4 regions of the Duganella dendranthematis genome follow, and region 3 is predicted to be linked to each of the others. Evidence: predicted binding sites of a transcription regulator. Region 3 holds the regulator's gene; each other region holds the start of a gene.

What was found. Region 3 encodes sigma-54, which starts transcription at its own class of promoters, with help from an activator protein. Its sites were predicted from a motif close to TGGCANGNAANCTGCTTT; they were not measured.
Region 1: HH213_RS15000 (TorF family putative porin) is a predicted target of sigma-54. The motif match lies at 2,434-2,451, and genes of this name have one in related genera.
Region 2: HH213_RS12970 (TldD/PmbA family protein) is a predicted target of sigma-54. The motif match lies at 3,021-3,038, and genes of this name have one in related genera.
Region 4: HH213_RS25060 (ammonium transporter) is a predicted target of sigma-54. The motif match lies at 2,339-2,356, and genes of this name have one in related genera.

What each region holds. Positions count from the first base shown of each region.
Region 1 covers NZ_CP051684.1:3,302,968-3,308,482, forward strand. Annotated here, with positions in the region: partial or broken gene HH213_RS14985 (magnesium chelatase domain-containing protein) at 73-744, opposite strand; gene HH213_RS14990 (hypothetical protein) at 874-1,971, shown strand; gene HH213_RS14995 (accessory factor UbiK family protein) at 2,024-2,263, opposite strand; gene HH213_RS15000 (TorF family putative porin) at 2,540-3,286, shown strand; gene HH213_RS15005 (P-II family nitrogen regulator) at 3,298-3,636, shown strand; gene HH213_RS15010 (ammonium transporter) at 3,650-5,188, shown strand; gene gshA (glutamate--cysteine ligase) at 5,316-5,515, shown strand, end outside.
Region 2 covers NZ_CP051684.1:2,834,748-2,840,262, forward strand. Annotated here, with positions in the region: gene HH213_RS12955 (aldo/keto reductase) at 1-854, shown strand, start outside; gene HH213_RS12960 (NADH-dependent flavin oxidoreductase) at 891-2,027, shown strand; gene HH213_RS12965 (class I SAM-dependent methyltransferase) at 2,024-2,836, opposite strand; gene HH213_RS12970 (TldD/PmbA family protein) at 3,138-4,775, shown strand; gene HH213_RS12975 (TldD/PmbA family protein) at 4,794-5,515, shown strand, end outside.
Region 3 covers NZ_CP051684.1:2,976,795-2,982,309, reverse strand. Annotated here, with positions in the region: gene HH213_RS13630 (enoyl-CoA hydratase/isomerase family protein) at 1-324, opposite strand, end outside; gene HH213_RS13625 (alginate lyase family protein) at 335-1,252, opposite strand; gene hpf (ribosome hibernation-promoting factor, HPF/YfiA family) at 1,311-1,673, opposite strand; gene HH213_RS13615 (RNA polymerase factor sigma-54) at 1,751-3,223, opposite strand; gene lptB (LPS export ABC transporter ATP-binding protein) at 3,235-3,987, opposite strand; gene lptA (lipopolysaccharide transport periplasmic protein LptA) at 3,989-4,591, opposite strand; gene lptC (LPS export ABC transporter periplasmic protein LptC) at 4,606-5,199, opposite strand; gene HH213_RS13595 (KdsC family phosphatase) at 5,212-5,515, opposite strand, start outside.
Region 4 covers NZ_CP051684.1:5,468,833-5,474,347, forward strand. Annotated here, with positions in the region: gene HH213_RS25050 (DUF5694 domain-containing protein) at 1-18, shown strand, start outside; gene HH213_RS25055 (prolyl oligopeptidase family serine peptidase) at 66-2,231, shown strand; gene HH213_RS25060 (ammonium transporter) at 2,406-3,608, shown strand; gene HH213_RS25065 (helix-turn-helix domain-containing protein) at 3,612-4,187, opposite strand; gene kbl (glycine C-acetyltransferase) at 4,303-5,505, shown strand.

The DNA.
Region 1 (5,515 bases), 330 kb from region 3:
TTTTAACAGGGTTTAATATAACATAAGAGTAAAACAATATGTCCCATATGGCCCTATTTTGGTGGGGTTAATTGGCCCGATGGTTAGCACAGAATGATTGCCGGCCGCCGCCACTTCCAGCGCGCGCTTGACGAACAGTTGTCCTTTGACGTCGGCGAAGTCGGGATATTCTTGCGGCAGCACCACCGGTGCGGTCTCATGGCGCGACAACATGGTTTCTACCGATTTGCCGGCAAAGTGGCGGCAGACTTCCAGCAGCGATGCGGCGGGATAAATGGCGGCGTTCGATACCAGCGCCGCTTCGTCTGCATTGGCCATGGGCAGGATGAACGCCAGGCAGCCGCCGTCGCGGCGGGTGGCCAGCGACATCGCCAGGGCGCCGCGGATAGCGCGCAGTTCGCCGGACAGCGACAGCTCGCCGGCAAATTCATACTGATGCAGGCGGCGCGAGGGAATTTGCTTGGAAGCAGCCAGGATGCCGAGCGCGATCGGCAGGTCGAAACGGCCGGATTCCTTGGGCAGGTCGGCGGGCGCCAGGTTGACGGTGATGCGTTGGGCGGGAAATTCAAAGCCGCCATTCTGGATGGCGGCGCGGACCCGGTCCTTGGCTTCTTTGACTTCGGTATCCGCCAGGCCGACGATGGTGAAGGCCGGCAGCCCGTTCGCCAGATGCACTTCGACGCTGACTTCCTGCGCCTCCATGCCGGCCAGGGCGCGGCTTTTCAGTATGGCAAGGATAGACATGACCGGGGGCTGGACGAGAAGAACCAACCGCCAGCGTAATCCGGCCCCCGGCCGGCTAGCTTGCGCTAGGCCAAACCATCTAGTATTTTCTGTGACAACATTTATCTTTTACTACAATTGGAGGAGTGAATGGCGACTATTGACGCTGCGGTTCCCGCGCAAAGCGAATTTGCTGATTGGCTGAGCAGGCTGCATGACTTTCTGTTAAAGGCTGGGAAAATCGCCGGTCTAATCGGAGCTTGCTGCGGATTTATTTATCTGCTTGCTTTTACCATGCAAACCGGCATCCCGTTTCCGCTTGAGCTGAACGTCTTGCCGACCACTTTATTAATCGTAGGGCTAACATCATTGGTTGCGTCTTTTATTGTCATTGCCGGGATGCTGATTCCTGCAATGACGGTGGACGACTTCGACTTCACCGGCGGGTACTTTAAAGCGTTTGACCAGCCCACTGCGATGGGGCGCCACCGTCTTAAACGCTACCTTCGGTGTACATGGATTCCGATGGCGCTCGCATTGGCGGGCTTGCTGCTTATCACCGGTATCATCGGTAAGCGATGGGAGGTGAGGGTACTCGGCTTACTTCTTACCGCGGTCTCCGCTGGCTGGGTATTCTTTACTCCTAGAATCCTTGGAAGATTCGAAGACAAACGCTTGCCGTATTTTTTCGCAACCTTCGGCCAGATTGCCATGTCAGCACTGGCGTATCTGCTGACGATCATCGTTTTCGGCATGATGTTTCCTGAAACCGGGCAGTGGCCATCCTGGCTCGGCGGGTTAGTGACCCTGCTGGTGTTTTCTCCCATTCATGCACTGGTTTCGATACCAATTTCAAAAGGCGGAAGTGGCGCCATTCTCCAGCCGCCGTACTATAAGCGAGAGACGATTCCCGCCATGCGGGTCGCATTATTCCTTGCTGCGACCTGGACAATCAGCTCTGTCATCCTGCCGCAAATGACTAGCAAGGTAGGCGGTGCGGCCTTACGTGTATTTCATGTTGGCGGCGGCTTGCCAGTTCAAATTTGCTTGAAAAGCAAACCTGCGGACAGCATAGCCAAACGCTTGGGATTTGGTGTGGATGACTGCTCGCTGCAACTTTCAATGCAGCTCGATATAGGAGACCGCTTTTACGTCTCCCTACTGGGTGAGTCGCCGGGGGAACCGGTGTATTTCAGACAGGACGATATTCGTCAAAAAATTTACTTCAAGCCCGCCAGTAAAAAATAAGGCGCAGCAGCCCCCGCGGCGCTGGGCCGCCAGCGGGGCTTACCGTCTGCATTTAGGGGTTGGCCTTGCCTTCCAGCTCGGCCAGGCGGCTTTCCAGCGCTTCCAGCTTGGCGCGGGTCTTGGCCAGCACCTGGGTCTGGATGTCGAATTCCTCGCGGGTCACCAGGTCCAGCTTGGAAAAACCTTGCGTCATCATGGACTTGACGTTCTTCTCAATGTCCTTTGCTGGTGAATTTTCGATGGCTTGGCTGATCTTGTTTTGCAAGTCATTAAAAAAAGTGTTCATATCCATAATATTCCTTGATCTAGTGGGTCTGTCGTTGCACCATCACGGTGCGACTCGGCGTCAATGTGGTGCGAAACCGCCGAAATCCCGCTGGCCGCTCGTCAGCATTCTCACTTTGGGGTGAGCGGGGCCATTATCAACCATGATACGCCACCTGTTTGCTGAACAACATTAGCTGGCACACATTCTGCTAAAGAAGCCATGAATGCTTTCATCGCTTCGCTTAACAAGGATTTTAAACCGCAACTGCTAATCAAGTTCAACTCACTAGGAAAAACAATTATGAAAATGGCCCAGAACTTTACCCTGATTGCTGCGTTGACCTTAGCATTCGCGTCCATGGCGCGCGCCGAAGAAGCGACACCCGCTCCTGAAGCAAAACCAGATAACGAAGTCAGCTTTAACGCTGCCGTTGTCAACGATTACCGCTACCGCGGCGTATCGCAAACGCATCTCGACCCGGCCTTACAAGGCGGCGCAGATTACGTGAACAACCCGACCGGTCTGTACGTCGGCACCTGGCTGTCGAGCATCAAATGGATCAAGGACGGCGGCGGCGACGGCAGCGTCGAGTGGGATATCTACGCCGGCAAGCGCGGCGCCATCACCGATTCGATCAGCTACGACGTCGGCGGCCTGTACTACTTTTACCCGTCCAACAAGCTGCATCCGAGCGCCAATACCTTCGAGCTGTACGGCCAGCTGTCGTTCGGCCCGGCGTCGATCAAGTATTCGCAGTCGACCACCAATCTGTTCGGCTTTGCCGACTCCAAGAATTCGGGCTATGTCGATGCCCAGCTGAACCAGGAAATCTCCGATGGCTACACGTTGAATCTGCACGTCGGCCACCAGAATGTAAAAAATAACGGCGCCTCCAGCTACACCGACTACAAGGTAGGCCTGACCAAAGATTTCGGCGTATTTAGTGTGGCATTGGCGGCGGTCCGTGCCGACACGAATGCATACGTCGGAAACGGGAAGAACCTGGGTAAAACCGGCGCCATCCTGACCATTTCCAAAACCTTCTAAGCGAGGCCAGTATGAAAATGATTACCGCCATTATCAAGCCGTTCAAGCTTGACGAGGTGCGTGAAGCCCTGTCGGCGATTAACGTGCAGGGCATTACCGTGACCGAAGTGAAAGGCTTCGGTCGCCAGAAGGGCCACACCGAGCTGTATCGCGGTGCCGAATATGTCGTGGACTTCCTGCCGAAGACCAAGATCGAAGCGGCAGTCGACGACGCGGTCGTCGAGCAGGCCATTGAAGCGATTGAAGGCGCTGCCCGCACCGGCAAGATTGGTGACGGCAAAATCTTCGTGACCAACCTGGAACAAGTGATCCGCATTCGTACCGGTGAAACCGGCAACGAAGCTCTCTAAGAGGATGATGAGAATGAAGAAAACTATAACAAGCGTGCTGGCTGGGGTCTCCATCCTGTTTGCATTGGCCGCACCTGTGCACGCCCAGGACGCCAAACCGGCGGATGCGCCTGTCGCTGCGGCTGCCGCCTCGGCGCCAGCACCGGCCGCCGCACCAGCGCCTGCCGCTGCCGCACCGGCTGAAGCCGCGCCAGCTGCTGCCGCGCCAGCCGCCGCCGCACCGACCCCGCAGAAGGGCGACACCGCCTGGATGATGGTCTCGACGCTGCTGGTGATCCTGATGACGATTCCTGGCCTGGCGCTGTTCTACGGCGGCCTGGTCCGTTCCAAGAACATGCTGTCGGTGCTGATGCAAGTATTCATGGTGTTCGCGCTGATCATCGTGCTGTGGTGCATCTACGGTTACTCGCTGGCGTTCACCGAAGGCAATGCGTTCTTCGGCAACCTGCATGACCGCACCTTCCTGAACAATATCTGGGATCCGGTCAAAGGCACGTTCGCCTACGCCGCCACCTTCAGCAAAGGCGTCGTCATTCCCGAGTTCGTGTACGTGGCGTTCCAGGGTACTTTCGCCGCCATCACCTGCGGCCTGATCATCGGCGCCTTCGCCGAGCGCGCCAAGTTCACCGCCGTGCTGGCGTTCATCGTGATCTGGTTCACCTTCGCTTACCTGCCAATGGCGCACATGGTCTGGTTCTGGACCGGCCCGGACGCGATCAAGGACGCCGCCACGCTGGCGTCGGAAACCGCCAAAGGCGGCTTCCTGTTCCAGAAAGGCGCGCTCGACTTCGCCGGCGGCACCGTGGTGCACATCAACGCCGCAGTTGCCGGCCTGGTCGGTGCTTTCATGATCGGCAAACGCGTCGGCTACGGCCGCGAATCGATGGCCCCGCACTCGGTCACCATGACCATGATCGGCGCCTCGCTGCTGTGGGTGGGCTGGTTCGGTTTCAACGCCGGCTCGGCGCTGGAAGCTGCTGACATCGCCGGCCTGGCGTTCATCAACACCCTGCTGGCAACCGCCGCCGCGACCGTGGCCTGGGTCTTCGCCGAATGGATTTTCAAAGGCAAACCATCGATGCTGGGCGGTGCTTCGGGTGCGGTGGCAGGTCTGGTCGCCATCACCCCGGCCTGCGGTTTCGTCGGTCCAATGGGCGCACTGATCATCGGCCTGCTGGCTGGCGTGGTCTGCCTGTGGGGCGTGAACGGCCTGAAACGCCTGCTGGGCGCCGATGACTCGCTGGACGTGTTCGGCGTGCACGGCGTCGGCGGTATCCTGGGCGCGATCCTGACCGGTGTGTTCGCTGCACCGTCGCTGGGCGGCCAGGGCGTATTCGACTATGTTGCCAACAAGGCATCGGCTGACTACTCGATCTCGTCGCAAGTGATCGTGCAGGCGACCGGCGTCGGCGTGACCATCCTGTGGTCCGGCATCGTGTCGATCATCGCTTACAAGCTGGTGGACATCGTTATCGGTCTGCGCGTTCCGGAAGAAGAAGAACGCGAAGGTCTGGACATCACCACCCACGGCGAGTCGGCATATCACTCCTAAACCCATTCTTAATTAACAAGTTTTCATCAAAAAGCGCCCTGCGGGGCGCTTTTTTTATTTCCAGCCTTTAAAATGATGTTTTTGCCCTCATTTGGCATAGTCCGCACGGTAATAAGGAAGTAATAACATGGTTCCCCACCTCGTCACGGCCCTGAGCGGACCACTGCTCGACCTGGAAGAAAAAATCCTGGCCGCCACTCCCGCAATCGAACGCTGGTTCCGCCTGGAATGGCAGGAGCATACGCCGCCGTTTTATTGCTCGGTTGATATGAGGAATGCCGGCTACAAGCTGGCGCCGGTGGATACCAACCTGTTCCCCGGCGGCTT
Region 2 (5,515 bases), 140 kb from region 3:
GCGTCACCTTCTTTGATACGGCGGAGGTCTATGGACCGTATCTCAGCGAAGAATTCGTTGGCGAAGCGCTGGCGCCCTTCCGCGACAAGGTGCAGATCGCAACCAAGTTTGGCTTCGCGATCGACGGTACGATTGCGCTTAACAGCCGTCCGGCGCATATCCGGAAAGTGGTTGAGGAATCGCTCAAGCGCCTGCGTACCGACCGCATCGATCTGTATTACCAGCACCGTGTCGATCCGGCGCTGCCCATTGAAGAAGTGGCAGGCGCCCTCAAGGAGCTGATCCGGCAGGGCAAGGTGCTGCACTTTGGCCTGTCCGAAGCCAGCGCCACAACCATCCGCCGCGCGCACGCGGTGCAAGCAGTATCCGCCGTGCAGTCGGAGTATTCGCTGTGGACGCGCAACGTCGAATTGAACGGCGTGCTGGATACCTGCAAGGAACTGGGCATCGGTTTCGTGCCGTGGTCGCCGGTTGGTGCCGGGTTCCTGACCGGGAAGATCGACGCCGGCACGCAGTTCGATCCCAAGACCGACTTCCGCGCCGGGTTCCCGCGCTTTTCAAAAGAATTCTTGAAACTCAACTTGCCACTCATTGAATGGCTCAAGGGTTACGCGGCACAAAAAGGCGCTACGCCATCCCAGGTGGCGCTGGCCTGGCTGTTGGCCAAAGCTCCGAACATCGTACCGATTCCCGGCACGCGCAGCGAGGCGCATCTGCTGGAAAACCTCGGCGCCCGGCGCGTGCAGCTGACCGCCGCCGATGTCCAGGCGATCGACACCATGCTGGGTAAATACCCGGTCTTCGGCGACCGCATGGGTGAAGCACACATGAGCCAGATCGACTACACGATTTGATTTGCTCCCACCAGCCCTTAATGAAAGTGAAGCTCCGTGAAATACAGTACATTATTTGAGCCGATGACGCTCCTCCCAGGTCTGGTTGTGCGCAACCGCATCGTGATGGCGCCGATGACCACCTGGGCCGGCAACGACGATGGCACGGTCTCCGATGAGGAGGAGGCCTACTATCGCCGCCGGGCGCAGGACGTTGGCCTGGTGATCATTGGCTGCACGCACGTCCAGGAAAATGGTGTCGGTTTTACTGGCGAATTTGCCGCGCACGACGACCGCTACATTCCGAGCCTGCGCAAACTGGCGCGTGCCGCCAAAAGTGGCGGCGCACCGGCTATCCTGCAAATCTTCCACGCCGGCGTCAAGACTTTGCCGGCGCTGGTCACCGACGTGGTGGCTGCCAGTGCTGTTGCTGGTGACGGCGGTCCGTTCGCATCGGCCATCATGCCAAGAGCGCTAGATGGCGAAGAAATACCGGATATCGTAGAGGCATTCGCCGATGCCACGCGGCGCGCCATCATGGCTGGCTTTGATGGCGTCGAATTGCATGGTGCGCACGGATTCCTGATCCAGAATTTCTTCTCGCCGCGTTCGAATCGCCGCACCGATGAGTGGGGTGGCTCGCTGGAAAATCGCATGCGGTTTCCGCTGGCGATTGTGGCAGCCGTCCGGCGCACCATCGCCGAACATGCAGACCGGCCGTTTGCACTCGGCTATCGCATTTCGGTGGAAGAGGAGGTCCAAGGCGGCCTGACGCTGGATGATTCGCTACAGTTGATCACGCGCCTGATTGACGCCGGCGCAAGCTATATCCATGCCTCGCTTGGCAGTGCGTTAGACCAGCAGCCGTCGACCGGCGAGCATCGTGGGACGATCGTCAGCATATTGCGTGCTCACATAGACGGCCGCGTGCCGCTGATGGCGGCGGGCCGCGTCAAGACGCCCGCACAAGCTGCCAGCGCGCTCGATATGGGCCTGGCGCTGGTCGCTGTGGGACAGGGTTTGGTTATCGATCCGGAGTGGGTGTCGCATGCCCGCGCCGGACGGGATGCTGATGTTCGCACGACCATCTCCGCTGACGATGTGGCGCGCACCAGCATCCCTGGCAAACTATGGGGCGTCATCAATGCGACGCCCGGCTGGTTCGAGGTGGTTGCCCCGGATAGTGCCGCTTAAGGCTTGACGAATTTAAGCGTCATGCGGTCGCTCTCGCCGATGGCCTGATACTTGGCGCGGTCCTCGTCCTTGTTGGCATAGGTCGGCGGCAGCGCCCACACGCCGCCTTTGTGGTCGGCGGTGTCCTTCGGGTTGGCGTTGACTTCCGAACGGCCGGCCAGCTTGAAGCCCGCCGCTTCCGCCAGCTTGATCACATACTGCTCGTGCATATAACCGCTGCTGGCCGTCGCATCCTGCGTTTTCGACGCCGGCAGGCGATGCTCTTCCACACCCAGCACACCGCCCGGTTTCAGCACCGTGTACAGGTTGCCGAACAAATCCTTCATCTTGTCCGGACCCAGCTCGATCCAGTTATGGATATTACGGAAGGTCAGCACCATGTCCACGCTGTTCGGCGCCGCCAGCTCGTATTTGCGGCCCGGCGAGAACACGCCAATCGCCACCTTGTTGTATGCCTCCGGCTTGGCGTTCAGGCGCGCCATGAAGCGCTCTGCGCCACGACGTTCACCTTCGTTGGGCGAGGCCAGGTCATTGCCGCCGGTGATCAGTTTTCCGTGATCGCGCAGGTACGGCGCCAGGATCTCGGTGTACCAGCCGCCGCCCGGCGCCAGTTCCACCACCGTCATGGTCGGCTTGATGCCGAAGAAGCTCAGCGTCTCGTACGGATGGCGATAGACATCGCGCTTGACGTTGTCCGGCGTGCGCGTTGGGGCGGCGATGGCGGCCTTCAGTGCGTCGTCGGCCAGTGCGGCGCTGTTGGCGCCGACCAGCGTCATGGTGGCGATAGCCGCCAGGATAAATCGTTTCATGCACAGTCTCCTGATGTGTGGTGGTGAGCGCGATCATCGGCCAAGCACTCAAACAGGTCAAGCGAAAAGGCGCGTCCGCACCGCCCCGGTGCGCGGACAGTCGCGGACACTCGGCGGACACATGCCGGACACTTCGTCATGGATGCCACACAAATAAAACAGACACTTGCACAACACTTGTCGATGGCATACATTTTGCAATCCGTGTTCTTAATCCGCCGCTAATATTGGCAAATCACTAGAACAGGCGACGGATATTTTGCCAAATGGGCGGCTGGCCCACAACAATGTTGGAGATACTATGGAACGACGTGCTTTCCTCAATATCAGTAGTCTGGCGCTGGGCACGATGCTGTTGCCCAGCTTTGGCCGCGCCATCGCTGCCGAAGAACTGCTGACGCAAGTGGATGTGAAGTTCAAAAAAGCCCTGGCCGATACCGCGATGACGGCCGCCACCCAGGCCGGCGCTTCCTACTGCGACGTGCGCGTGGGCCGCTACCTGAATCAGTTCATTACCACCCGTGACCTGAATGTGGAAAACGTCACCAACACCGAGTCGGCCGGCGTCGGCGTGCGCGTAATCTCCGGCGGCGCCTATGGCTTTGCCGCCACCAACGACATGACGCCGGACGGCGTGGCAGCCGCCGCGCGCCAGGCGGTCGCCATCGCCAAGGCCAATGCCAAGCTGCAAACCGAACCGCTGATCCTGGCGCCGGTAAAAGGCGTGGGCGAAGTGGCGTGGGCCACCCCGATCACCAAGGATTGGCGCACGGTGCCGATCAAGGAAAAGGCCGAGCTGCTGATCGCCGCCAACAAGGCCGGCATGGACGGCGGCGCCAGCTTCATGCAGTCCTTGCTGTTCCAGGTGAACCAGCAGAAGTACTTCGCATCGACCGACGGCTCCTACATCGACCAGGACGTGCACCGTTTGTGGGTGCCGTTCTTCGCCACCGCCGTCGACCAGAAAGAGAACAAGTTCCGTTCGCGCCAGGGCCTGTCGGCGCCGGTCGGCATGGGTTACGAATACCTGGACGCGCGGCCCGAGCACAAGCTGCAGGCGGCCGGCGGCGTGACCACGCTGTACACCAAGTCCTACGACATCATCGAAGACGCGCGCCTGGCCGGCAAGCAGGCCAAGGCCAAGCTGAAAGCCAAGTCGGTGGAGCCGGGCAAATACGATCTGGTGCTGTCGCCGGAACACCTGTGGCTGACCATTCACGAATCCGTCGGCCACCCGACCGAGCTGGATCGCGTGCTGGGCTACGAGGCCAATTACGCAGGCACCAGCTTCGCCACGCTGGACAAATGGCAGTCTAAGAAATTCAAGTACGGTTCGGACCTGGTCAACATCGTCGCCGACAAGACTACACCAGGTTCGCTCGGCGCGGTCGGTTACGACGACGAAGGCGTCAAGTGCAAGAACTGGGACATCATCAAGGACGGCATCCTGGTCAACTACCAGGCCACGCGCGACCAGGCCCACATCATCGGCGAGAAGGAATCGCACGGCTGCTCGTATGCGGACAACTGGGCCAATGTGCAGTTCCAGCGCATGCCGAACGTGTCGCTCAAGGCCGGCGCCAGGAAGCAGACGCCGGACGACATGATCAAGGACGTCAAGAAGGGCATCTACATCGTCGGCGATGGCTCGTTCTCGATCGACCAGCAGCGCTACAATTTCCAGTTTGGCGGCCAGCTGTTCTACGAAATCAAGAACGGCAAGATCGGCCAGCAGCTGGAAGACGTGGCCTACCAGTCCAACACCCAGGAGTTCTGGAACGCCTGCGTGGGCATCTGCGACGAGCGCGATTGGCGCATGGGCGGCTCCTTCTTCGACGGCAAGGGCCAGCCACCGCAAGTGTCCATCGTGTCGCACGGCGCGGCGACGACGCGCTTCAACGGCATTAACGTGATCAACACCGCCCGCAAGATCGGCTAAGTCCTGGAGAGAGACAAGATGAAATTCCTGAGTCAAGAAGAGACCAAGCGTATCAGCGACAAACTGCTGGCGCTGACCAAGGCCGATCAGTGCGAGATCACCATCAACGGCAGCCGCAAGGGCAATATCCGCTATGCGCGCAACGCCGTTTCCACCGCGGGCCTGATTGAGGACACGCAGCTGGTGGTGTCCGTCGCCTTCGGCAAAAAACAGGGCACGGCTTCCGTCAATGAGTTCGACGACAAGTCGCTGGAAAAAGCCGTGCGCCGCGCGGAAGACCTGGCGCGCCTGGCGCCGGAAAATCCGGAGTTCATGCCGACGCCGACCAAGCAAGAGTACAAGGCGTCGCAGACCTTCTTCCAGAAGACCGCCGACATCGATCCTGAGTTCCGCGCGCAGGTGGCGGCTTACAGTATCGAGAATTCGCGCAAGAACAAGCTGGTGGCGGCGGGCTTCTTCACCGACGGCGCGCAGTTCACTTCCATCGCCAACTCCAACGGCGTGTTCGGCTACCAGACCGACACGGGCCTGGACTTCACGCTGACGGTGCGCACCGAAGACGGCCGCGGTTCCGGCTGGGTCAAGCGCAGCGTGGGCGATGCCAGCAAGTTCGATGCGCGCGCTGCATCGGATGTCGCCATTGAAAAGGCGTTGCGTTCGGTGGATGCCAAGGCGCTGGAGCCGGGCCGCTACACGGTGATCCTGGAGCCGGCCGCCACTTCCGACGTGCTGGCGTATAT
Region 3 (5,515 bases):
GGCGATGTAGGGCTTGGGATAAAAATGGACTAAATGATTTAGCGAATATTCCTCGGTAAAGAAATCTTCCAGCAGCGCACTGCCGCCCTGCGGCGTTGCGCGGCCGACGTCATGGAAAAAGCGGATGTCGCCACCCGCGCAGAACGCTTTCTCGCTGCTGCTGCGCACCAGCACGGCGGCGACGCTGTCGTCATCGCGCCAGCAACGCAGCGCGCGCGTGATCGCGCGCACCATCTCCAGCGACAAAGAGTTGAGGGCCTTGGGCCGGTCCAGCACGATCAAGCCGGTGCCGTTGCTAACACTGGTGTGGATATATTCGCTCATGCGAACTATTCTACTTCAGATGCTCCAGCGGGTTGGGCACGTCCAGCGCGCCACCCAGACGCGGCTGCCACAGCGGCTTCCCGGCGGCGGGCGCGGCCTTGCCCTCGTGGCGGTTGTACACCAGCGTCACCTCGCGGCTGCCGACCGGTTCCTGCTCCACGCCGGTGATGCGCGCGATACCGGAAGGATCGGCCGATGCCGCCACGGTAAAGTTCACCACCTTGTCCAGCCGCGCATCGTGCAGGTCCAGAATCGAAGCCATCATCACCAGCGGCGTGACGGCAAACACGTGATAGTGCAAGGCCTTGCCAGCGCGCTCCATCTCGGCCGGCAGCGAACCGTCCGCCGCCACCTGCGACATCGCATGCGCAAACACCTTGCGGCCCCAGTCGAGGTAGCGGACATCGCCGGTGACGCCGCCTACCGCAGTCACCGCCAGACCTTCCCAATAGTAGTGATTGTTGCGGCCGCCCTTCTTGGTGTCCGAATGCGCCATGGTGGCGTTGGCCAGGGCCTTGAACCAGCTTTCGATGACGGCGCGCTGCACCGGCGTCGCCTGTGTCTGCACGCGTGCGTAATTCAGCGCCAAGCCGCCCAGCGTCCACTTGCGTACGTAGTAGGCCTGTTCGCTGGACAGCTTGCCCAGCATAGCCTTCTGCTCACCCCAGCTGGCCAGCCAGGACACCGCACAGGCCGCATCGCCGCCGGCATTGGCATCCTTGGCCACATGCGCCAGGAAATCTTCGATCGGCTTGGTGTTGGCGATATTTTTGGCGCGCAGGACCGGATCGATCACCGAGTGATGCGCATCCGAGTAATAGCTGTTGGCGTCGATGTCGATGCGGGCCGGCGGCGGTGTATCGCACGCGGCAGCGGCAACGTGACCGGCCAGCGCCAGCACGAAGAATGAAGTTAAACGTTTAACCATATGTCTCCAATAAAGGGCGCTCTGGGCGCCCTTTGTTTGTCATGCTGTGGTCGCTTAATCAGGCGGCGGCAGCGGTTTCGTAGCTGTCCGGATCGGGCATGTGCTTGATCGCATCGCGATCATGGCCCTGGACTTTGGCTTTGTATTTCATGACCTGCCGATCCAGCTTATCGATCAGCGTATCGATGGCGGCGTACAGGTCTTGCGACAGGCTCTCCACGTAGACGGTCTTGCCGGACATACGCAGGTTGATTTCAGCCTTCTGGCGTTTCTCTTTCTCTTTAAGGTTATCTACGGTCAGGATGACAGCAATATCAATCACTTGATCAAAGTGGCGGGTGACCCGCTCCAGCTTGTTCTGTACGTACTCGCGAATCGCTGCGGTCACTTCGAGATGATGTCCACTGATGGTGAGATTCATACACACTCCTAAAGATAATGTCGCTGCTTACGGTTAGTGCGCTGCCCTTTGCTGCCGGGCGCACAGGAACCAAGTAACTACAAAGACTTGCGGAGACTGACTGGCGGGATCTTGAGAGCTTCGCGATATTTGGCAACAGTGCGTCGCGCAATCACCATGCCCTGTTCTCCCAGCATGTCCGCAATCTTACTGTCGGATAAAGGATTTTTCGGGTCTTCAGCTCCTGTCAATTGCACGATCAAAGCGCGTATCGCCGTCGAACTTGCTTCCCCGCCAGCTTCGGTGGCGACATGGCTACCAAAGAAATATTTCAACTCAAACATGCCGTGCGGGGTCAGCATATATTTTTGAGTTGTTACGCGAGAAATTGTGCTCTCGTGTAAACCCAGTGTATCAGCAATTTCGCGAAGCACAAGGGGGCGCATGGCGACCGCGCCGTGCGAGAAAAAGTTCTTTTGTCTTTCTACTATCGCCTGTGCCACGCGCAGGATCGTGTCGAAACGCTGCCGCATATTCTTGATCAGCCACTTGGCCTCCTGCAGCTGCGCGCCCATCGCGCCTTCACCCTTGCCCTGCTTGAGCAGGTTGGCGTACATGGCGTTGACGCGCAGGCGCGGCATGACGTCGTTGTTCAGGCTGACCTGCCAGCCGTTGCGCGACTTCTTGACGATCACGTCCGGCACCACGTAGTCAGACACGTCCGATGCGAACGCCGCGCCCGGGTGCGGATTGCACTGGCGGATCACGGTCTGTGCTTCGCGCAGATCTTCGTCATCGCACAGCAGCGCTTTTTTCAGCTTGTTGAAATCGCGCTGCGCAAACCAGGTCAGATGGTTTTCCACGATGGCCAGCGCCATGCGCCGGGTCACCAACGGCACGCCGGGCAAGCGCTTGATTTGGATCGCCAGGCACTCGGCCGCATTGCGCGCGCCGACCCCCATCGGATCGAAGCTTTGCAGCAGCTTCAGCGCGGTCTGCAATTCCTCGATCTCGACTTCCAGTTCTTCCGGCAGGCGCGCGTGGATCTCTTCCAGCGCTTCTTCCAGGTAGCCGTTTTCGTCGAGCGCGTCGATGATCAGTTCGACCAGCGCGCGGTCGCGCATTTCCAGCACCGTCACGCGCATCTGTTCCATCAGATGGTCGCGCAGCGTGCAGTGATGCGCTTCCAGCTGCGGCCGCGCATCCTCGTCGTCGCTGTTCTTGCTGCGGCCGGCGTCTCCCCAGTCGATGTCGGCGTCGGGCGTGGTGCTTTCGGTGTCGGCGCCGGGCGCCTCGTAATTGTCGGCTTCGGCCGCCGGCGCCTCGCCTGGCGGGCCTTCGGCGGGCGCGTCACCGGCCGGCGCCTGTTGGTTGATGGCGCCATCGCCCAGCAGGCGCAGCGAGTGATCCAGCGGGTCGTCAAGACGCTCCAGCAGCGGGTTATCGGTCAGCAGCTGTTCTAGTTCCTGGTGCAGCTCCAGCGTCGACAATTGCAGCAGCCGGATCGACTGCTGCAACTGTGGCGTCAACGCGAGATGCTGCGACGTGCGCAGTTGCAAAGACTGTTTCATGAGGCTGGGATTTACATTCTGAAGTGTTCACCCAGGTAGACGCGACGCACCGATTCATTGGCGATGATGTCGTCCGGACGGCCTGATGCCAGCACCGAGCCCTGGTTGATGATATATGCGCGGTCGCAGATGCCCAGCGTCTCGCGCACATTGTGATCGGTAATGAGGACGCCGATATTGCGTTCCTTGAGGAAGCGCACGATGCGCTGGATCTCAATCACGGCAATCGGGTCGACCCCGGCGAAAGGTTCATCGAGCAGCACAAAGCGCGGGTTAGTCGCCAGCGCGCGGGCGATCTCCACCCGGCGGCGTTCGCCACCGGACAGCGACAGCGCCTGGTTCTCGCGCAACTTCTCGATTTGCAAATCGGCCAGCAGGGTATTCAGCCGTTCTTCAATTTCAGCCTTGGATAAAGACTTGCCGTCCACTTTTTGAATTTCGAGGACAGCGCGAATATTTTCTTCCACCGTCAGCTTGCGGAACACCGACGCTTCTTGCGGCAGGTACGACAAGCCCATCGCCGCGCGCCGGTGGATCGGCAGCGACGAGATATCGACGCCGCTGATGTCGATGCTGCCGGCGTCCGACGGCACCAGGCCGACGATCATGTAGAACGAGGTGGTCTTGCCGGCGCCGTTCGGGCCCAGCAGGCCGACCACTTCGCCGCACTCGACCTGCAACGACACGTCATGCACCACCTGGCGCTTGCCGTAGGTCTTTTGCAGGCCTTTGACGATCAGGGTGCTACCGCAGGATGATTCCATCTTATTTCCCCGCCGCAGGCTGCGTGGTGGGCGCGGGCGCCGCAGCCGGTACCGGCTGCTTGTTGGCCGGCTGGATCACCATGGTGCTCTGGCCGCCGCCCACTTTGCTGTCGCCGCTCGGCGTGTTCTTGACCGCGAAGAATTCCTTGCGGCTGTCGTAGGAAATGAATTCGCCGTCGACCTGACTGGCCACTTTCGGGCCTTCCAGCTTCTTGATCTCGGCCTTGGCGAACAGCTTGACCAGCTCGGTCTTGCCGTCATATTCGATGCGGTCGGCCTTGCCTTCGACCCACTGGTCGCCGGCGCCGTCCAGCTTCTGGCGGAAGATCGCCTGCACGCCCGGACCGCTGGTCAGCACCACGTACTGGTAGCCTTCCGGATCTTCGGTCACCACCGCCTTCGGCGATTTCATCAGCAGCGTGCCGCGGGTCAGCACCACGTTGCCGGTGAAGGTCTTGATCTGCTTGACGTCATCGGCGTCCAGCTGGTCGAAGGTGATCTGGGTCGGCTTGCTGGAGTCGGCTTTTTCCGCGTAGGTCGCGCCGGCGGCGGCCAGCAGCAGCGTGGCCGCCAGCATCAGTTTGCTCATCTTGAATGCGTTCATGTCTCTGGTTTCCTTCAATGTGCCGCGCGCGGCGGCATCGTAATCGTTCCGCGGCCGCCCAGCTTGATCTGGCGGGTCGCGTTGTTGGCCGTCATGCCGGTGCCGGTGGCGGTCGAGCGCCCGGAGAGCATGTCGACCGCGGCGTCGGTCTCCATCCGTTCTTCGTCCGGATACACCGTCAGCGTACTGGTCTTCAGGCGCAGTTCCTGCGCCAGCTGCGTGGCCGGCCTTACCACATCCACATTACCATTCAGCTTGACGCGTGTATTGCCCTGATCGACATTGGCGGTGTCGGCATGGATATTCATCGGCGGCTGCTCGCCGCCCAGGCTGTGCACATACGGCTTGTCGATCAGCGACGAATCGTCGGTCGGGTGGTGGGTCAGCTTGTCGCCGGAAATGATGTAGGCCGGCTGGCCCTTCTCGTTCATGCGCACCAGGCTGAAACGGTCGATGATGTAATCCGGTTCATCGCGGAACTTGTCGGCCTGCGCCTGCTGGCTGGCCTGGTCCACCACCTGCACCAGCCAGAAGCTGCCGAAGGCGACAAACACGCCGACCATCATGATCACCGTCAGTTGCCAGCGATGGGCTGTTCTTTTACGCATGACTGTCCTCGTCTAAACCAGGAATTGTGCCATCACGCGCTCGTAACTGCCTTGCGCATGCATCAACAGTTCGCACACTTCGCGCACCGCGCCACGGCCGCCATGGGCCACGGTAGTGTGATGTGCACGCTCCAGCACTTCCTTGCGGCCGTTCGGCACCGCCACCGCAAAGCCGACCCGCGTGAGGATCGGCAAGTCCACCACATCGTCGCCGATGAAGCCGACCTGCTCGGCGGTGAGGCCGGTCTTTTCCAGCAGCGCGTTGAACGGCGTCAGCTTGTCGTGGCCGCCCTGGTGCAGGTGCTTGATGCCGAGA
Region 4 (5,515 bases), 2.5 Mb from region 3:
CTGTTACGCGCCGAATAAAAACCCGCTATGATCCACAGCACTTCTTTGACTACATGGACCCTCGAATGAAGCAATTGAAACACGCAGCCATGGCTGCCGCAGTCCTGGTGGCGCAAGGCGCCATGGCGCAAACCTGCAACGTCGCCGGCGACGGCCTGACCTATCCGGTCACGCACACAGTGGACCAGCAAGACAACTACCATGGCACCGTCATCGCCGATCCGTACCGCTGGCTGGAAGACGCCAACAGCGCCGAGACCAAGGACTGGGTAGTGGCGCAGAACCAGCTGACGCAAAGTTATCTGTCGCAGATTCCCGGCCGCGACGCGCTCAAGGAACGCCTGACCAAGCTGTGGAACTTCGAGCGCTTCAGCGTGCCGTTCAAGGAAGGCGGCCGCTATTTCTACAGCCGTAACGACGGCCTGCAAAATCAGGCGGTGCTGTACACCGCCAGGACGCTGGCCGATGTGCCACGCCTGCTGCTCGATCCGAACACACTGGCCGCCGACGGCACCGTGGCGCTGGCCGGCCTGGCCGTCAGCCCGGATGGTAAATACCTGGCCTACAGCACCGCCGCTTCCGGTTCCGACTGGAACGAGATCAAGGTGCGCGACATCGACAGCGGCAAGGATGTCGAAGACCACGTCAAGTGGGTCAAGTTCTCGCGCACCGCCTGGCTGCACGATGGTTCCGGCTTCTTCTACAGCCGCTACGACGAGCCGAAGGAAGCCACCAAACTCGCCGATGTCAATTACTTCCAGAAGCTGTACTTCCACAAACTGGGCACGCAGCAAAGCGCGGACGTGCTGGTGTACGAACGTCCGGATCACAAGGACTGGGGCTTCGGCGCCGAAGTCACCGAAGATGGCCGCTTCCTGGTCATCAATGCCTCGCAAGGCACGGAGAACAAGAACCGCGTGTTCTACAAGGACTTGAGCAAGAAGGACGCGAAAGTGGTCGGCCTGCTGGAAGACTTCGATGCGGCCTATGACTTCGTCGGCAATGATGGTCCGGTCTTTTTGTTCCGCACCGAGCGCAATGCGCCGCGCGGCCGCATCGTCAGCATCGACACCCGCAAGCCGGGCGTGTTGAACTGGAAGCAGATCGTCCCGGAGAGCAGCAACACCATGGTGTCCGCCTCGTTGGTCAATAACCAGCTGCTGGTCGATTACCTGAGCGACGCGCATAGTCTGGTCAGGGTCTACGACCTGAAAGGCAAGGCGCTGCATGACGTCGAACTGCCAGGCCTGGGCACCGCCGGTGGCTTTAGCGGCAAGCGCGGCGACACCGAGACGTTCTACTCGTACACCAGCTTCACCACGCCGAGCACCATCTACCGCTACGACCTGAAGGCCAACAAGAGCAGCATGTACCGCCAGCCGAAAGTCGATTTCGATCCGAGCGCGTTTGAAACACGCCAGGAGTTCTTCACCTCGCGCGATGGCACCAAGGTGCCAATGTTCATCGTGTCGAAAAAAGGCCTGAAGCTGGATGGCAGCAATCCGACCTACCTGTACGGCTACGGTGGTTTCAATATCTCGCTGACGCCGAGCTTCTCGGTGGCCAACCTGGCGTGGCTGGAAATGGGCGGCGTCTACGTGATGGCCAACCTCCGCGGCGGCGGCGAGTACGGCGAATCGTGGCACGCGGCTGGCACCAAGCTGCAAAAGCAGAACGTATTCGATGACTTTATCGGCGCGGCAGAATGGCTGGTGGCGCACAAGGTGACGTCGCCGGCCAAGCTGTCCATCGGCGGCGGCAGCAACGGCGGCCTGCTGGTCGGCGCGGCGATGACGCAGCGTCCGGACCTGTTTGCGGCGGCGATTCCGCAAGTGGGCGTGCTGGATATGCTGCGCTTCCATAAATTCACCATCGGCTGGGCGTGGACATCGGACTACGGCTCGTCCGACAATGCCGATGAATTCAAGGCGCTGCTGAAGTATTCGCCACTGCATAACCTGAAAAAGGGTACTTGCTACCCGGCCACTATGATCACCACCGCCGATCATGACGACCGCGTAGTACCGGCCCACAGCTTCAAGTTTGCCGCCACCGCGCAGGCCGACCAGGCTGCGGGCGGCGCGCCTATCCTGATCCGCATCGAGAGCAAGGCGGGCCATGGCGCCGGCAAGCCGACCACCAAGCAAATCGACGAAGTGGTGGACCGCTGGGGCTTCCTGACCCGTGCGCTGCACATGGACGGCGGCGAGGTCAAGGCGGCCGGGCAGTAAGCCGCCGCACCAAAATAACGCCTTGTTTTAGTGCGCACCGGGTCGGTGCGCACTTTTGCACCATTTGAAAAACCATTGAAATCAGTCACTTAAAATTTGCACCAAATTGGAACGATTATTGCTTTGAGCATGAAACTTTTTTAATTTTCGCATTGTTTTGGGGAGTGATTGTTGATGGATGCACACAAAGACGGCGCCAATGCTTTATTCATTTTGCTCGGCGCTATCATGATTCTGGCCATGCACGCGGGCTTTGCTTTCCTTGAGCTGGGCACGGTGCGCAAGAAAAACCAGGTCAACGCGCTGGTGAAAATCCTGGTCGATTTTGCCGTATCGACCATCGCGTATTTCTTCGTCGGCTACAGCATTGCCTACGGCATCAATTTCTTTTCATCGGCCGAGGTGCTCGCCGCCAAAAACGGCTACGAGCTGGTCAAATTCTTCTTCTTGCTGACGTTTGCCGCTGCCATTCCAGCGATTATCTCCGGCGGCATTGCCGAGCGCGCGCGTTTTCATCCGCAGACTATCGCCACCGCCTTGCTGGTCGGCCTGATCTACCCATTCTTTGAAGGCATCGCCTGGAACAACCGCTTTGGCGTGCAGGACTGGCTGACGCATACCTTTGGCGCCACCTTCCACGACTTCGCCGGTTCGGTGGTGGTGCATGCGGTGGGCGGCTGGATCGCGCTGCCGGCGGTGCTGCTGCTGGGCGCGCGCCGTGGCCGTTACATGAAAAACGGCGCCATCGCCGCCCATCCGCCGTCGTCGATTCCGTTCCTGGCGCTGGGCGCGTGGATTCTGACGGTCGGCTGGTTTGGCTTTAACGTCATGAGCGCGCAGTCGCTGGACAAGATGAACGGCCTGGTCGCCGTCAACTCGCTGATGGCCATGGTGGGCGGCACGCTGGTCGCCCTCATGATGGGCAAGAACGATCCCGGCTTCGCCTACAACGGCCCGCTGGCCGGCCTGGTGGCGGTGTGCGCCGGCTCGGACCTGATGCATCCGCTCGGCGCATTGGTCACCGGCGGTATTGCCGGCGCGGTGTTTGTCTGGATGTTCACGCTGGCGCAGAACAAATGGAAGATCGACGACGTGCTGGGCGTATGGCCGCTGCACGGCCTGTGCGGCGCCTGGGGCGGCATCGCGGCCGGCATCTTTGGGCAGAAAGCCTTGGGCGGTATCGGCGGCGTATCGCTGCTGTCGCAGCTGGTGGGCACTTTGATGGGTGTGGCGGTGGCGCTGATCGGCGGCTACGCGGTGTACGGCGTGCTGAAAGCCACACTGGGCCTGCGCCTGGACCCGGAAGAGGAGTTCCAGGGCGCCGACCTGTCGATCCACCGCATCAGCTCTACGCCGGAGCGCGAAGCCAACTGGTAATAATTAGCGGTGGATCACCACCAGCAGCGCCTTCGCCTCCGTCTTGCCAACGTTGCGGATGATGTGCTGCTGGTCGCCCGGGTAGCGCGCCGTGCTGCCCAGTTTGACCTTCTTCTTGTCGTTACCGACTTCCACCTCGACTGAGCCGTGCAGCAGGGTCAGATGCTCCTGCGCGCCCGGATCGTGGCCTTGCGAGGCCAGCTCGCCGCCCGGCGACAATGTCAGTTCATACCACTCATATTTACTAGCCAGTTCCAGCGGCCCCAGGATGCGCAGCACGTAGCCGGCGTGCAGGCCGGGCAGGGTGGGCGTCTCGTGGGCGTCGATCACGCGGATGGTCTCGGTCTCGCGCTCGGCGGTGGCCAGCAGTTCGCCGATCTGCACGCCCAGCGCGTTGGCCAGCCGCCAGGTGATGGCGATGGTGGGGTTGGCCTTTTCGCGTTCAATTTGCGACAACATTGACTTCGATACGCCGGCGATGCGCGACAGGTCTTCCAGCGTCAGGCCGCGGGCCAGGCGCAGGCGCTGCAGGGCGGCGCCGACTTCAGGTGGGGCATTGGACGAAACGAGTGTGTTCATTATAGTGGTTGCGGAGTTCACTGGTTCTCTATAAAATTCAATATATCGAATTTGAATTCGACATAACGAATTTCGCATAAGATGGCGGAATCGTATCACAGACCTGAGGACCATCATGAGCAATCCACAAAATACTTTCTATAGCAGCCTCCAGCAAAATCTGGATCAATTGCGCGAACAGGGCCTGTACAAGCCAGAGCGCGTACTGGCTTCCCGCCAGGGCTCGGAAGTGATGAGTGAGGATGGTCGAATGCTGATTAATATGTGCGCCAACAACTACCTCGGCCTGTCGGGCGAGGAGTGGGTGGCGCAGGCGTCCATCGACGCCACCGAAAAATATGGCTACGGCCTGTCGTCGGTGCGCTTTATCTGCGGCACCCAGACCGTGCACAAGCAACTGGAGCATGCCATCTCCAAGTTCCTCGGCACCGAAGACACCATCCTGTACGCGGCGGCCTTCGACGCCAACGGCGGCGTGTTCGAGCCGCTGTTCGACGAAAACGACGCCATCATCTCCGACGCGCTCAACCACGCTTCGATCATCGACGGCATCCGCCTGTGCAAGGCCGCGCGCTTCCGCTACGCCCACAACGATATGGCCGATCTGGAAAAGCAGCTGCAAGCGGCCGCAGACAAGCGCCATAAAGTCATCGTCACCGACGGCGTGTTCTCGATGGACGGCACCATCGCCCAGCTGGACAAGATCGTCGAGCTGGCCGACAAATACGGCGCGCTGGTGATGATCGACGAATGCCACGCCTCCGGCTTCATGGGCAAGACCGGCCGCGGCACGCATGAGCACCACAACGTGGTCGGCAAGATCGACATCATCACCGGCACGCTGGGCAAGGCGCTGGGCGGCGCCATGGGCGGCTTCACCTCCGGCCGCAAGGAAGTGATCGAGATGCTGCGCCAGAAATCGCGTCCTTACCTGTTCTCGAACACGCTGGCGCCATCGATTGCCGGCGCGTCGCTGGCCGTGCTGCAGCAGCTGTCGCAATCGACCGAGCTGCGCGACCGCCTGCACGAGAACACCGCGTACTTCCGTAAAGAGATCGAAGCGCTCGGCTTCACCATCAAGCCGGGCACCCACCCTGTGGTTCCTGTGATGTTGTTCGAAGCGCCGGTGGCGCAGAAGTTCGCCGCGCGAATGTATGAACTGGGCGTGCTGCTCAGCGGCTTCTTCTACCCGGTGGTCCCGATGGGCCAGGCGCGTGTGCGCGTCCAACTGTCTGCCGCGCATACCCGCGAACAGCTGGACACCGTACTCAAAGCATTCGAACAGGCCGGCCGCGAATTGGGCCTGCTGAAGAACTAATATGAAAATC